2 regions of the Variovorax sp. GW821-FHT10D07 genome follow, and region 1 is predicted to be linked to the other one. Evidence: predicted binding sites of a transcription regulator. Region 1 holds the regulator's gene; the other holds the start of a gene.
What was found. The regulator sigma-54, encoded in region 1, starts transcription at its own class of promoters, with help from an activator protein. The targets are predictions, from matches to a motif close to TGGCANGNAANCTGCTTT.
Positions count from the first base shown of each region.

Region 2: a site for sigma-54 is predicted at 3,362-3,379, ahead of AC07PU_RS37160 (ammonium transporter). Genes of this name have one in related genera too.

Region 1 covers NZ_JBWKMZ010000022.1:50,164-55,991, reverse strand. Annotated here, with positions in the region: gene AC07PU_RS38675 (LysR family transcriptional regulator) at 1-221, shown strand, start outside; gene AC07PU_RS38670 (fumarylacetoacetate hydrolase family protein) at 232-1,020, opposite strand; gene AC07PU_RS38665 (phospholipase D family protein) at 1,134-2,732, opposite strand; gene AC07PU_RS38660 (RNA polymerase factor sigma-54) at 2,743-4,332, opposite strand; gene lptB (LPS export ABC transporter ATP-binding protein) at 4,363-5,157, opposite strand; gene lptA (lipopolysaccharide transport periplasmic protein LptA) at 5,154-5,828, opposite strand, start outside.
Region 2 covers NZ_JBWKMZ010000019.1:106,527-112,354, forward strand. Annotated here, with positions in the region: gene AC07PU_RS37145 (pyridoxal phosphate-dependent aminotransferase) at 1-52, shown strand, start outside; gene AC07PU_RS37150 (thiamine pyrophosphate-binding protein) at 93-1,772, shown strand; gene AC07PU_RS37155 (hypothetical protein) at 1,769-2,083, opposite strand; gene AC07PU_RS37160 (ammonium transporter) at 2,090-3,325, opposite strand; gene AC07PU_RS37165 (sulfite exporter TauE/SafE family protein) at 3,743-4,501, shown strand; gene AC07PU_RS37170 (tripartite tricarboxylate transporter permease) at 4,559-5,828, opposite strand, start outside.

The DNA of each region.
Region 1 (5,828 bases):
CGCACTACATGGTGTCGGAGGAACTGAAGGCCGGCACGCTCGAGGCCCTGCTGCCCGGCGCGGTGCCCGAGGAACTCGACATCCACGTGGTGTTCTCGACCCGGCGCAACATGCCCAGCCGCGTGCGCCACCTGCTGGAGTTCCTGCGCGAATGGTCGCGCCATCCGCCCGACTGGGCCTTGCCGGCCACCACCGCGGCGCGCGGCACCGCGGGCCGTTGAACGGTCGCCCTCAGGCCTCTTCGGCGACGAAGGGATTGCGCAGGCAGCCGAGGCCCGAGATCTCCACCTCGACGACATCGCCGGCCTTCAGGTGCGGCGACTTGCCGTCGGTGCCCATCCAGATCACGTCGCCCGGGTACAGCGTGAGATGCCGCGTCATCGCGCTGATGAAGGTCGCGATGCCGAACAGCATCTCGCCGGTGCGGAACTGCGTCTTCACCTCGCCGTTGACGCGCACCGTGGTGCGGGCCGCTTCCAGGTCGAAATCGGTTTCGATCCACGGCCCCATCGGCTTGAAGGTGTCGCTGTTCTTGGCGCGCCAGAAGGTGCGGTCCGAGGCCTGCCAGAGCCGCTCGCTCACGTCGTTGCCGATGGTGTAGCCCAGCACGCACGACAACGCGTCGGCCTCGCTCAGGTGGCGGGCCTTTTGGCCGATCACCACGACCAGCTCGCCCTCGTACTCCACCTGCTTCGCGTTGGACGGAATGACGACGGCCGCCTCGTGCGGAACCAGGGCGTTGACCGCGCGGTAGCCGATGTCGGCCTTCTCGGGGATCGCGAGCGTCTGGCCGCTGCGCTCGGCGTATTCCTTGATGTGGCGCACGTAGTTGAGCCCCGCCGCATAGAAGGTGCGCGGCAGCAGCGGCACCTCGATCCTCACGTCGGCCAGGCGATGCACGGCGCCCGTGAAATCGTGGCCGCCGAAGGGGCTGCCGTTCACCGCGCGGACGCGATCGTCCTCCAGCACGCCATAGCTGCTGGCGGCCGCGCCGGGCGCGGTGTAGTGGATCCATTTCATGCGCGTGCTCCTGTCGGTGGTGTTCGGGCCCCCTGCTCGCAGGGGCACCACAGCATGACAGGCCGAGGTTTGCGGAACGGAAACCGACGGTTTGCGAAAGCCGCCCAAACCGCCTAGAGCAGGCTCTCCGGCGTCAGCGGCGCCAGCAGCTCGAGCATGGTGCGATCCCAGAAGCCCGAGTCGGGCTCCTCGCTCAGCACCGTGGTCTTGCCGGCCTCCTCGCTGACCCACTCCAGGCGCGAGTCGCTGCCTTCGGCGAAACGCAGCCTGTAGGCGCCCTGCTGCTTGAGCACCTCGAGCAGCTTCAGCGCCTGCTGCGCCATCTCGGGGCTGCGGATGAACAGGCCGATCTCGGTGTTGTGGACCTCGGAGCGCGGGTCGAAATTCATCGAGCCGACGAACAGGATGCGCTGGTCGATCACCGCCGACTTGGCATGCAGCCGGCCGACCGAGGTGCCGAACAGGCCCAGCCGCACGCTGCGGCGGGTGCGGTTGGTGCTGAGTTCGTAGAGTTCGGCGCCCAGGCGCAGCATCTCGGGCCGGTAGCGGCGGTAGGCGGTGTGCACCAGCGGCTCGTCGGTGGCGGCGAGCGAGTTGGTCACCACGCTGATCCTCACCTGGCGTCGGCGGATTTCGTTCATCACCTCGAGCCCCGCGGCGCCCGGGATCAGGTAGGGCGAGACGATGGTCACCTCGCTGCGCGCGCGGCGCATCTGCTCGACCACGTTGTAGCGCACGCTGTCGACGTCGAGCAGCGGCACGCCGCCATACGAGGCGGTCTTGCCGATCACGCGGTCGGGCGAATCGGCATAGGCCTCGGCCGTGGTCCAGATCAGGCCGAGCCGGCCGGCGTCGAGGTCCTCGGCGATCGGGCCGTAGCCCAGCAGGTCGTTGGGCGCGGGCTTCGGCGGCGGCGGCGTGGTGTCGGGGCCGGTGGCGACCTCGAAGCGGCGCCGCAGTTCGTCCGGTGGCAGCGCGCTCGCCACCACCGACTCGACGGGCCGCACGTAGGGGCTGTTCCAGTACTGGTCGAACAGGCTGCCCAGGCGCGGGATCAGCGCGCCCGTCACGAAGGTATCGAGGTCGATGAAGTTCTCGCCCGCGGTGCGCCGGAAGTACTGGTTGCCGATGTTGCGCCCGCCCGCCACGGCCATCGCGCCGTCGGCGATGAACAGCTTGTTGTGCATGCGCCGGTTGACGCGGCTGAAGTCGAACAGCGAGGCCGTGAAGCGCGCGAGCAGGCTGCCGCGGCCGGCCGGGAAGGGGTTGAACAGGCGCAGCTCGACATTGGGCGTGGCCGCGAAGCCGCGCAGCAGCTCGTCCTCGCCCGCGGTGTAGAGGTCGTCCATCAGCACGCGCACCCGCACGCCGCGCTGCGCGGCATCGCGCAGGGTGCGCAGCAGGTAGCGGCCGGTCTCGTCGTTCTCGATCTGGTAGTACTGGACGTCGAGCGTGCGCTGGGCCCGGCGCGCGAGCTGGATGCGGGTGTCGAAGGCGAAGTCGCCACCGGGCATGAGGCGGAAGCCGCTGAGGTCGGGGTCGGGCTGCGCGGCCAGCGCGATGCGCCCGAGCGCGGTGTCCTTCGACACGGCGATGGCCTTGGTAGGCGCGCGCGGGGCCTCGTCGGGCAAGGTGGCGCAACCGGCGGCCAGCAGCGCGGCCGCGATGGCAAACACCCAGGGCCCACAGCGCGACAGCAGGCGTCGGGCCATCGGGGGCTTTCTACAGGGCCTTGCGCAGGTTGGCGGGCGCGATGCGCAGCGCCTCGCGGTACTTGGCGACGGTGCGGCGCGCGCACTCGATGCCCTGCTCCTTGAGCATCTCGGAGATCTGGCTGTCCGACAGCGGCTTCTTCACGCTCTCCGAACCGACGAATTGCTTGATCAGCGCGCGCACCGCGGTGCTCGAGGCATTGCCGCCGGTCTCGGTGCCCAGCGCCGAGCCGAAGAAGTACTTGAGCTCGACCGTGCCGAAGGGCGTGGACATGTACTTCGCGGTGGTCACGCGCGAGATGGTGGACTCGTGCAGTCCGAGCTCGTCGGCGATCTCGCGCAGCACCAGCGGGCGCATCGCGAGTTCGCCGTGCACGAAGTAGCTCTTCTGCCGCTCGACGATGGCGTTGCTCACGCGCAGGATGGTGTCGAAGCGCTGCTGGATGTTCTTGATGAACCAGCGCGCCTCCTGCAGCCGCTGCGACAGCGCCTGGCTGCCCTCGCCCTTGTGCGACTTGAGCGCGCCGGCGTAGATGTCGTGCACGCGCAGCCGCGGCATCACCTCGGGGTTGAGCATGACGCGGAACTTCACGTTGGTGCCGCGGCCGGTCTTGGTGACGATCACGTCGGGAATGACGATGTTGCGCTCGACGTCGACGAAGCGGCGGCCCGGCTTGGGTTCGAGCCGCGCGATGATCTGCAGCGCCGAGCGCACCAGCTCCTCGTTGGTGCGCGTGAGCGTGGCCAGGCGCTTGAAGTCGCGCCGCGCGAGCAGCTCCATCGGCTGCTTGCAGATGGCGAGCGCGGTCTTGCGCACCAGCTCCTCGTCCTCGGTCTCGTCTTCGTCGGCCAGCGCGCGCAGCTGGATCGCGAGGCATTCGCCGAGGTCGCGCGCACCCACGCCCGCGGGCTCCAGGCTCTGCAGCAAGCCCAGCGCGACCTGGAAGTGGTGCACCAGCTCGTCGAACTGGTCGTTGTCGTCGCCCGCGAGGCCCGAGGCCAGCGCCGGCAGCGAATCCTCGAGGTAGCCGTCGTCGTTGAGCGACTCGATCAAGAAGCGCAGCGCGGCGCTGTCGTTCTCGTTGAGCCGCAGGCTCAGCGCCTGGCGGTGCAGGAAGGACTGCAGCGATTCCTGGCTGCGCGCGAGCTCGGTGGCATCGGCGCGCTCGTCGTCGCCGGTGCTGCTGTTGTTGCGCGCGGGCGCGTCGCTGCCCCATTCGCTGTCGTCGGGCGCCATGTCGACGGTGCCGTCGCCTTCCCAGTCGGGCTCGCGCTCGGGCGAGTCGAGGGCCGGCTCGGCCTCGGACGACGAGGTGGTCTCGGTGGAACTGCTCGAGGTCGAGGGCGCGGCGCTCGCGTAGTCGCTCTCGGCTTCGCGCTCGGTGTCCTCGCGCGGCGCGGGCGTGTCGGCGGCGTCGAGGCCGAACTCCTCGCGCGCGGCTTCCTCGGCGGTGCGCTCGAGGAAGGGGTTCTCGTCGAGCATCTGCTCGACCTCCTGGCTCAGTTCGAGCGTGGAGAGCTGCAGCAGCCGGATCGACTGCTGCAGCTGAGGCGTCAGCGCGAGATGCTGCGAAACGCGCAGCGACAAGCCTTGTTTCATGCCCTCAGGAAATGACTTGCACGAGGGTCATCACATCCGGAAGTGCTCGCCCAGGTAGACCCGGCGCACTTCGGCGTTGTCGACGATCTCCGAGGGCGTGCCCTGTGCCAGCACATGGCCGTCGCTGATGATGAAGGCGTGGTCGCAGATGCCCAGCGTCTCGCGCACGTTGTGGTCGGTGATCAGCACGCCGATGCCGCGTTCCTTCAGGAAGCTGATGATGCGCTGGATCTCGATCACCGCGATCGGGTCGATGCCGGCGAAGGGTTCGTCGAGCAGGATGAAGCGCGGCTGGGTGGCCAGCGCGCGCGCGATCTCGACGCGGCGGCGTTCGCCGCCCGACAGCGCGAGCGCGGGCGAATCGCGCAGGTGGTCGACGCGCAGGTCGGCCAGCAGCTCCGACAGGCGCTCTTCCATGCGCTGCTTCGACAGCGCCTGCGGCCGGCCGTTGGCATCGGGCTCGCGCTGCAACTCGAGCACCGCGCGCACGTTCTCCTCGACCGTGAGCTTGCGGAAGATCGAGGCTTCCTGCGGCAGGTAGCTCAGGCCCATGCGCGCGCGGCGGTGGATCGGCATGTGGGCGATCGGCTCGCCGTCGATGGAGATCTCGCCCGCGTCGGCGCGCACCAGCCCGACGATCATGTAGAACGAGGTGGTCTTGCCGGCGCCGTTGGGCCCGAGCAGTCCGACCACTTCGCCCTTCTGCACGTCGAGCGAGACGTCCTTGACCACCTTGCGGCTGCCATAGCTCTTCTGCAGGCCGCGCGCGACGAGGCGGCTGCCCGGCACGCCGTTGGCTTCCTGGGTTCCGGCGGCTTCGATCACTTGCGTTCTTCCCCTTCGCCGCTCAGCGTGGTGGTGGAGCGCAGTCCGGCGCCCGGTGCCGGCGTGGGCGCCGGGGCCGCGGGACGGCGCGTGGCCGGCGCCGCGGCGCCGGGCGCACCCGGTGCGGCGGGCGCGGCCGACTTCGGCGTGAGGATGGCCTTGACGCGGCCGCCGCCACCCGGCGCCGACACGCCGGCGTTGGGCGGCACGGTCGAGCCGTTGACGGTGTAGGTGTCGTTGCTCTGGTCGTAGACGATCAGCGCGCCGCTGCTCTCGTCGTTGGGCGTGGCGCCGACCAGGCGACGCATGACGGCGCGGCGGATGAACTTGACGTTGTCGGCCCGGCTGTCGTACTCGATGACCTCGGACTCGCCCTCGATCCACTCGTCGCCGTTGCCGTTGCGCTTCTGCTTGTAATAGGCGAGCTTGCCGGGCGCCGCGGTGACCACGCCGTACTGGTAGCCCTCGGGGTCCTGGCGCACGTCGATGCGCGCGCCGCGGATGATGATGGTGCCCTTTGTGACCACCACGTTGCCGGTGAAGACGCTGGTCTGCTTGAGATCGTCGTAGCGCATCGAATCGGATTCGATGTTCATCGGCTTGGTCCGGTCGGCCGTTTCGGCCAGGGCGGCGGCGGCGGAGCCGGCCAGCAGCAGCGCGGCCAGCACGAG
Region 2 (5,828 bases), on a different contig from region 1:
GCTCGAGGAGGCCTGCGCGCGCATCGCGGCGGCCTGCGCGGCGCTCGAATGATTCCGTCCTTCTTTCTTCTCCCTCGCATCGGAGCCCTCTCGTGACCCCCACCTCCCGCACCGGCGGCCAGCTCCTGGTCGACCAGCTCGTCCTGCACGGCGTCGAGCAGTTGTTCTGCGTTCCCGGCGAAAGCTTCCTCGCGGTGCTCGACGCGCTGCACGACGCGGCCATCGCCGTCACCGTCTGTCGCCAGGAAGGCGGCGCCACCATGATGGCCGAGGCCCAGGGCAAGCTCACCGGCCGGCCCGGCGTGTGCTTCGTCACGCGCGGCCCGGGCGCGACCAATGCCTCGGCCGGCGTGCACATCGCGCACCAGGACTCGACGCCGCTGCTGTTGTTCGTGGGCCAGGTGGCGCGCGAGGCGCTGGGGCGCGAGGCCTTCCAGGAGCTCGACTACGGCGCGGTGTTCGGCACCATGGCCAAGTGGGTGGTGCAGATCGACGACCCCGCGCGCGTGCCCGAACTGGTGTCGCGCGCCTTCCACGTGGCGACCTCGGGCCGGCCCGGCCCGGTGGTGATCGCGCTGCCCGAGGACATGCTGACCGAGGCCGCCGCGGTGGCCGATGCGCTGCCCTACGCCGTGACCGAAACCCATCCGGGCGCGGCGCAACTCGCCGAGTTGCAGCAGCGCCTCGCGCAGGCCGAGCGGCCCGTGGTGGTGCTCGGCGGCAGCCGCTGGTCGGCCGAGGCCACGCAGCAGTTCGCGCAGTTCGCCGAGGCCCACTCGCTGCCCGTGTACTGCTCGTTCCGGCGCCAGATGCTGCTGTCGGCCGAGCATCCCTGCTACGCGGGCGACCTGGGGCTGGGCGCCAATCCGCGCATGCTGCAGCGCATCCGCGAGGCCGACCTGGTGCTGCTGGTCGGCGGCCGGCTGTCGGAGGTGCCGTCGCAGGGCTACGAGCTGCTGGCCATTCCGCAGCCCGCGCAGGCGCTGGTGCACGTGCATGCCGATGCCGACGAACTCGGCAAGCTCTATCGGCCCGCGCTGGGCATCCATGCCACGCCGCGTGCCTTCGCCGAGGCGGTGGCCGGGCTGAAGCCGGCGCAGGCGCCGGCCTGGAAGTCGCGCACTGCCGAAGCGCGCGAGGAGTTCCTGCGCTGGAGCGATCCGGCGCCGATCCGCGTGCCGGGTCCGCTGCAGATGGGCGAGGTGATGCAGCACCTGCGCGAGGTGCTGCCGCACGACACCATCTTCTGCAACGGCGCGGGCAACTTCGCGACCTGGGTGCACCGCTTCTGGCCGTTCCGCGCCTTCGCGAGCCAGCTCGCGCCCACCAGCGGCTCGATGGGCTACGGACTGCCGGCCGGGGTCGGCGCGAAGCGGCTGTGGCCGCAGCGCGAGGTGGTGGTGTTCGCGGGCGACGGCGACTTCCTGATGCACGGCCAGGAGTTCGCGACCGCGGTGCAGTACGGGTTGCCGATCCTCGTGGTGCTGCTCGACAACGCCATGTACGGCACCATCCGCATGCACCAGGAGCGCCACTACCCGGGCCGCATCAGCGCCACGCAGCTGAAGAACCCGGACTTCCGCGGCTATGCCGAGGTGTTCGGCGGCCACGGCGAGCGCGTCACGAGCACCGCCGAGTTCGGCCCCGCGCTGGCGCGCGCGCGGGCCAGCGGCAAGCCCGCGATCCTGCACTGCGTGCTCGATCCGGAGGCGATCACGCCGTCGACCACGCTGCAGGCGATCCGCGATACCGCGCTCGCGAAGAGCGCCTAGCGCAGGCCGCCGATGTACTTGGGCGGCGGCTGCCGCCCGCTGCCGTCGGGCAGCCGCGCCGCGGCCTCGAGCCGCGCGGCGCGTGCCAGCGGTTCCATCGCCTGCTCCAGCCGCAGCGCGATGGCGGCGAGCTCGTCGTCGTGGGTCTCGGCCGCATGCGCGCGCGCGAAGCGCACCATCTCGGTGGCGTACTCGGCATTGACGGCCATCCACTCGGTGTCGGTCACGCGGCCGTGCTTGCGGCGCAGGGCCACGTGCAGGCGCGCCGCGAGCGCGATGCGCTCGCTCTCGGACAGGACGTGGCCATCCATCGCGGTTCAGCCTCCGATGTGTTCGCGGTGCTGGGCCAGGTCGAGCCCCTGCACCTCGCTGTCGGGATCGACGCGCAGCCCCACCAGCACGCGCACCAGGAACAGCACGATCGCGGTGCCGGCCGCGCTGTAGACCGCCACGCCGCCGACCGCGATCGCCTGCGTCAGCACGTTGCCGCTGGCGCCCGAGATGGCCTTGTCGGCGAACACGCCCGTGAGCAGCGCGCCCACGATGCCGCCGATGCCGTGCACGCCGAACACGTCGAGCGAATCGTCCGCGCCCAGCAGGCGCTTGAGGCCGGTGGCGCCCCAGTAGCAGGCCAGGCCGGCGATGGCGCCGATGGCCAGCGCCGAGGGCGGCGTGACGAAGCCCGCGGCCGGCGTGATCGCCACCAGCCCCGCGACCAGGCCCGAGCACAGGCCCAGCAGCGAGGGGCTGCGGCGCACCGTCCACTCGGCGATCATCCAGCTCGCGGCGCCCGCGGCGGCCGCCACGTGCGTGACCAGCATCGCGAGGCCCGCGCGTCCGTCGGCCGCCACTGCCGAGCCCGCATTGAAGCCGAACCAGCCCACCCACAGCAGGCTGGCGCCGGCCATGGTGAAGGCCAGGTTGTAGGGCTCGAAGGGCTCGCGGCCATAGCCGCGGCGCGGGCCCAGCGCGTAGGCGCAGACCAGCCCCGCCACGCCCGCATTGACGTGCACCACCGAGCCGCCCGCGAAGTCGAGCGCGCCCATCTGCGCGAGCCAGCCGCCGGGCTCCCAGACCCAGTGCGCGATCGGCGCATAGACCAGCACGCTCCACAGCAGCGCGAACCACAGCACGGCCGAGAAGCGCATGCGCTCGACGAAGGCGCCGAGCACCAGCGCGGTGGTGATGATCGCGAAGCTCAGCTGGAACATCGCGTAGACCGTCTCGGGCACGTTGGGCGCCACGTGGCTCACGGCCAGCGTGCCGGCGTCCTTCAGGTAATCGAAACCCGCGAACCAGAAGCGCCCGGTGCCGCCGAGCCAGGGCCAGCCGGGCGTGAAGGCCAGCGAGTAGCCGAGCGCGAACCAGGTCAGCGACACCACCGCGGCGATGGCGACCACGCAGGCCATGGTGGCGAGCACGTTCTTGCGCCGCACCATGCCGGCATAGAAGAGGGCGATGCCCGGCAGCGTCATCAGCAGCACCAGCACCGTGGAGGTCATCATCCACGCGGTGTCCGCGGCGCTGATGGAGGCTTGCGGTACCAGGGCCATGGCGGCGGTCTCTTATTGGAGTGGTGGTCCGGACTCTGTGCACAAGTCGTGCCACCATCGTTAACCGCATGAAACACTTTGGTTTGCTACGCCGTGCGCGAAAGTAAGGCAAAGCGGGTAATTCCCAATGCACTGCGGCGGTGCACCCCCTAAAGTCCAGCCACTCGCGAACGGGCCCTGCTCGTGCTGCCGAGGGCCGAGGAGACAAATTCCCGATCGACAAGAACAATCATCCAAAAGGCTACATTCGAGAGCCTGGTTCACAGATTGAAAAGCGCCGCTGGTCGGCGCTTTTTTTTGCCTGTCGCTTTCGCATCGGCGCCCCGATTCCTTGCCTTGAAAAGCGGGTAGAGAGTCGGCTGTGTCGACGTCTGTAGCTACTCTTTCGATAGCGATCCCGATGCGACAATCGCGGCCATGGAAATGTGGCTGATGACCGCGGCCTCGCTGCTCGCGGGGTTCGTGGATGCGATCGTGGGTGGGGGTGGATTGATCCTGGTGCCGGCGCTGTTCGCCGCCTTCCCCGGCGCGCCGCCGGCCACGTTGCTGGGCACCAACAAGAGCGCGTCGATCTGGGGCACGGCCGCTTCGGCGGCGCAGTTCAGCCAGCGTGTGCAGATGCGCTGGGGCGCGCTGTGGCCGGCCGCGCTGGCCGGTTTCTGCGGCGCGCTGGCCGGCGCCTGGGGCGTCACCCAGTTCCCGGGCGATTTCCTGCGCCGCGCGCTGCCGGCGATCCTGCTGGCGGTGCTGCTCTATACCCTGGCGCGCAAGGACATGGGCCGCCACCACGCGCCGCGCTTCACCGGCCGCGCCGAGACGCTCGCGGCCTGCAGCATCGGCCTGGGCATCGGCGTCTACGACGGCTTCTTCGGTCCCGGCACGGGCAGCTTCCTGGTGTTCCTGTTCGTGCGCTGGATGGGCTACGACTTCCTCAACGCATCGGCCTCGGCCAAGGTCATCAACGTGCTCACCAACGGCGCGGCGCTGCTGCTGCTCGCGCTCAAGGGCCACGTCTGGTGGCACTACGGGCTGGCGATGGCGGTCGCCAACGTGGCCGGCAGCCTGATCGGCACGCGCGTGGCGCTCAGGCACGGCGCGGGCTTCGTGCGGATCGTGTTCATGGTCGTGGTCAGCGCGCTGATCCTCAAGACCGCGTACGACGCCTTCCTCAAATGAAAAAGGCCCCGGGGCGAACACCGGGGCCTCTTGCTCAGTCGAGCAGCGCGGTGGCGCTCAATCCTCGACGAAGGCTTCCTCGCGCTTGGACTTCACGGCCGGCAGCAGCACGATGCCCAGCAGCAGCGCCGCGGCCACCAGCAGGCCCGCCGACAGCGGCCGCGTGACGAACACGCTCCAGGCGCCGCGCGACAGCAGCAGCGCGCGCCGCAGGTTCTCTTCCATCATCGGCCCGAGGATGAAGCCCAGCAGCAGCGGGGCCGGTTCGGTGCGCAGCTTGAGGAACAGGTAGCCGACGAAGCCGAAGATCGCGACCATCCAGACGTCGAAGGTGTTGTTGTTGGTCGAGTACACGCCGATGGCGCAGAACAGCACGATCGCCGGGAACAGGAACTTGTAGGGCACCGTCAGCAGCTTGATCCACATGCCGATCAGCGGCAGGTTCAGGATGATCAGCATCGCGTTGCCGATCCACATCGAGGCGATCAGGCCCCAGAACAGCTCAGGGTTGCTGGTCATCACCTGCGGACCGGGCTGGATGTTGTGGATCGTCATCGCGCCCACCATCAGCGCCATCACGGCGTTGGGCGGAATGCCCAGCGTCAGCAGCGGAATGAAGGAGGTCTGCGCGCCGGCGTTGTTGGCCGACTCGGGCGAGGCCACGCCGCGGATGTTGCCCTTGCCGAAGGGCACTTCGCCCGGGCGCATCTTGATCTTCTTCTCGAGCGCATAGGCCGCGAAGGCCGCCAGCAGCGCGCCGCCGCCCGGCAGGATGCCCAGGGCCGAGCCGAGGGCCGTGCCGCGCAGCACCGCGGGCGTCATGCGCTTGAAGTCGTCCTTGGTGGGCCACAGGCCCTTGACCTTGTGCGTGAAGACCTCGCGCTCGTCGTCGGGCTGCGAGAGGTTGCCGATGATTTCGCCGTAGCCGAACACGCCCATGGCGATCACCACGAAGCCGATGCCGTCGGTCAGCTCGGGAATGTCGAAGCTGAAGCGCGCCACGCCCGAGTTCACGTCGGTGCCGACGATGCCCAGCAGCAGGCCCAGCACGATCATCGCCACCGCCTTGAGCAGCGAGCCCGAGGCCAGCACCACGGCGCCGATCAGGCCCAGCACCATCAGCGAGAAATACTCGGCCGGGCCGAACTTGAAGGCCAGCTCGGTCAGCGGCGGCGCGAAGGCGGCCAGGATCAGCGTACCGACACAGCCCGCGAAGAACGAGCCCAGGCCCGCGGCCGCGAGCGCCGGGCCCGCGCGGCCCTGCCTTGCCATCTGGTAGCCGTCGATGCAGGTCACGACCGAGGACGACTCCCCGGGCAGGTTGACC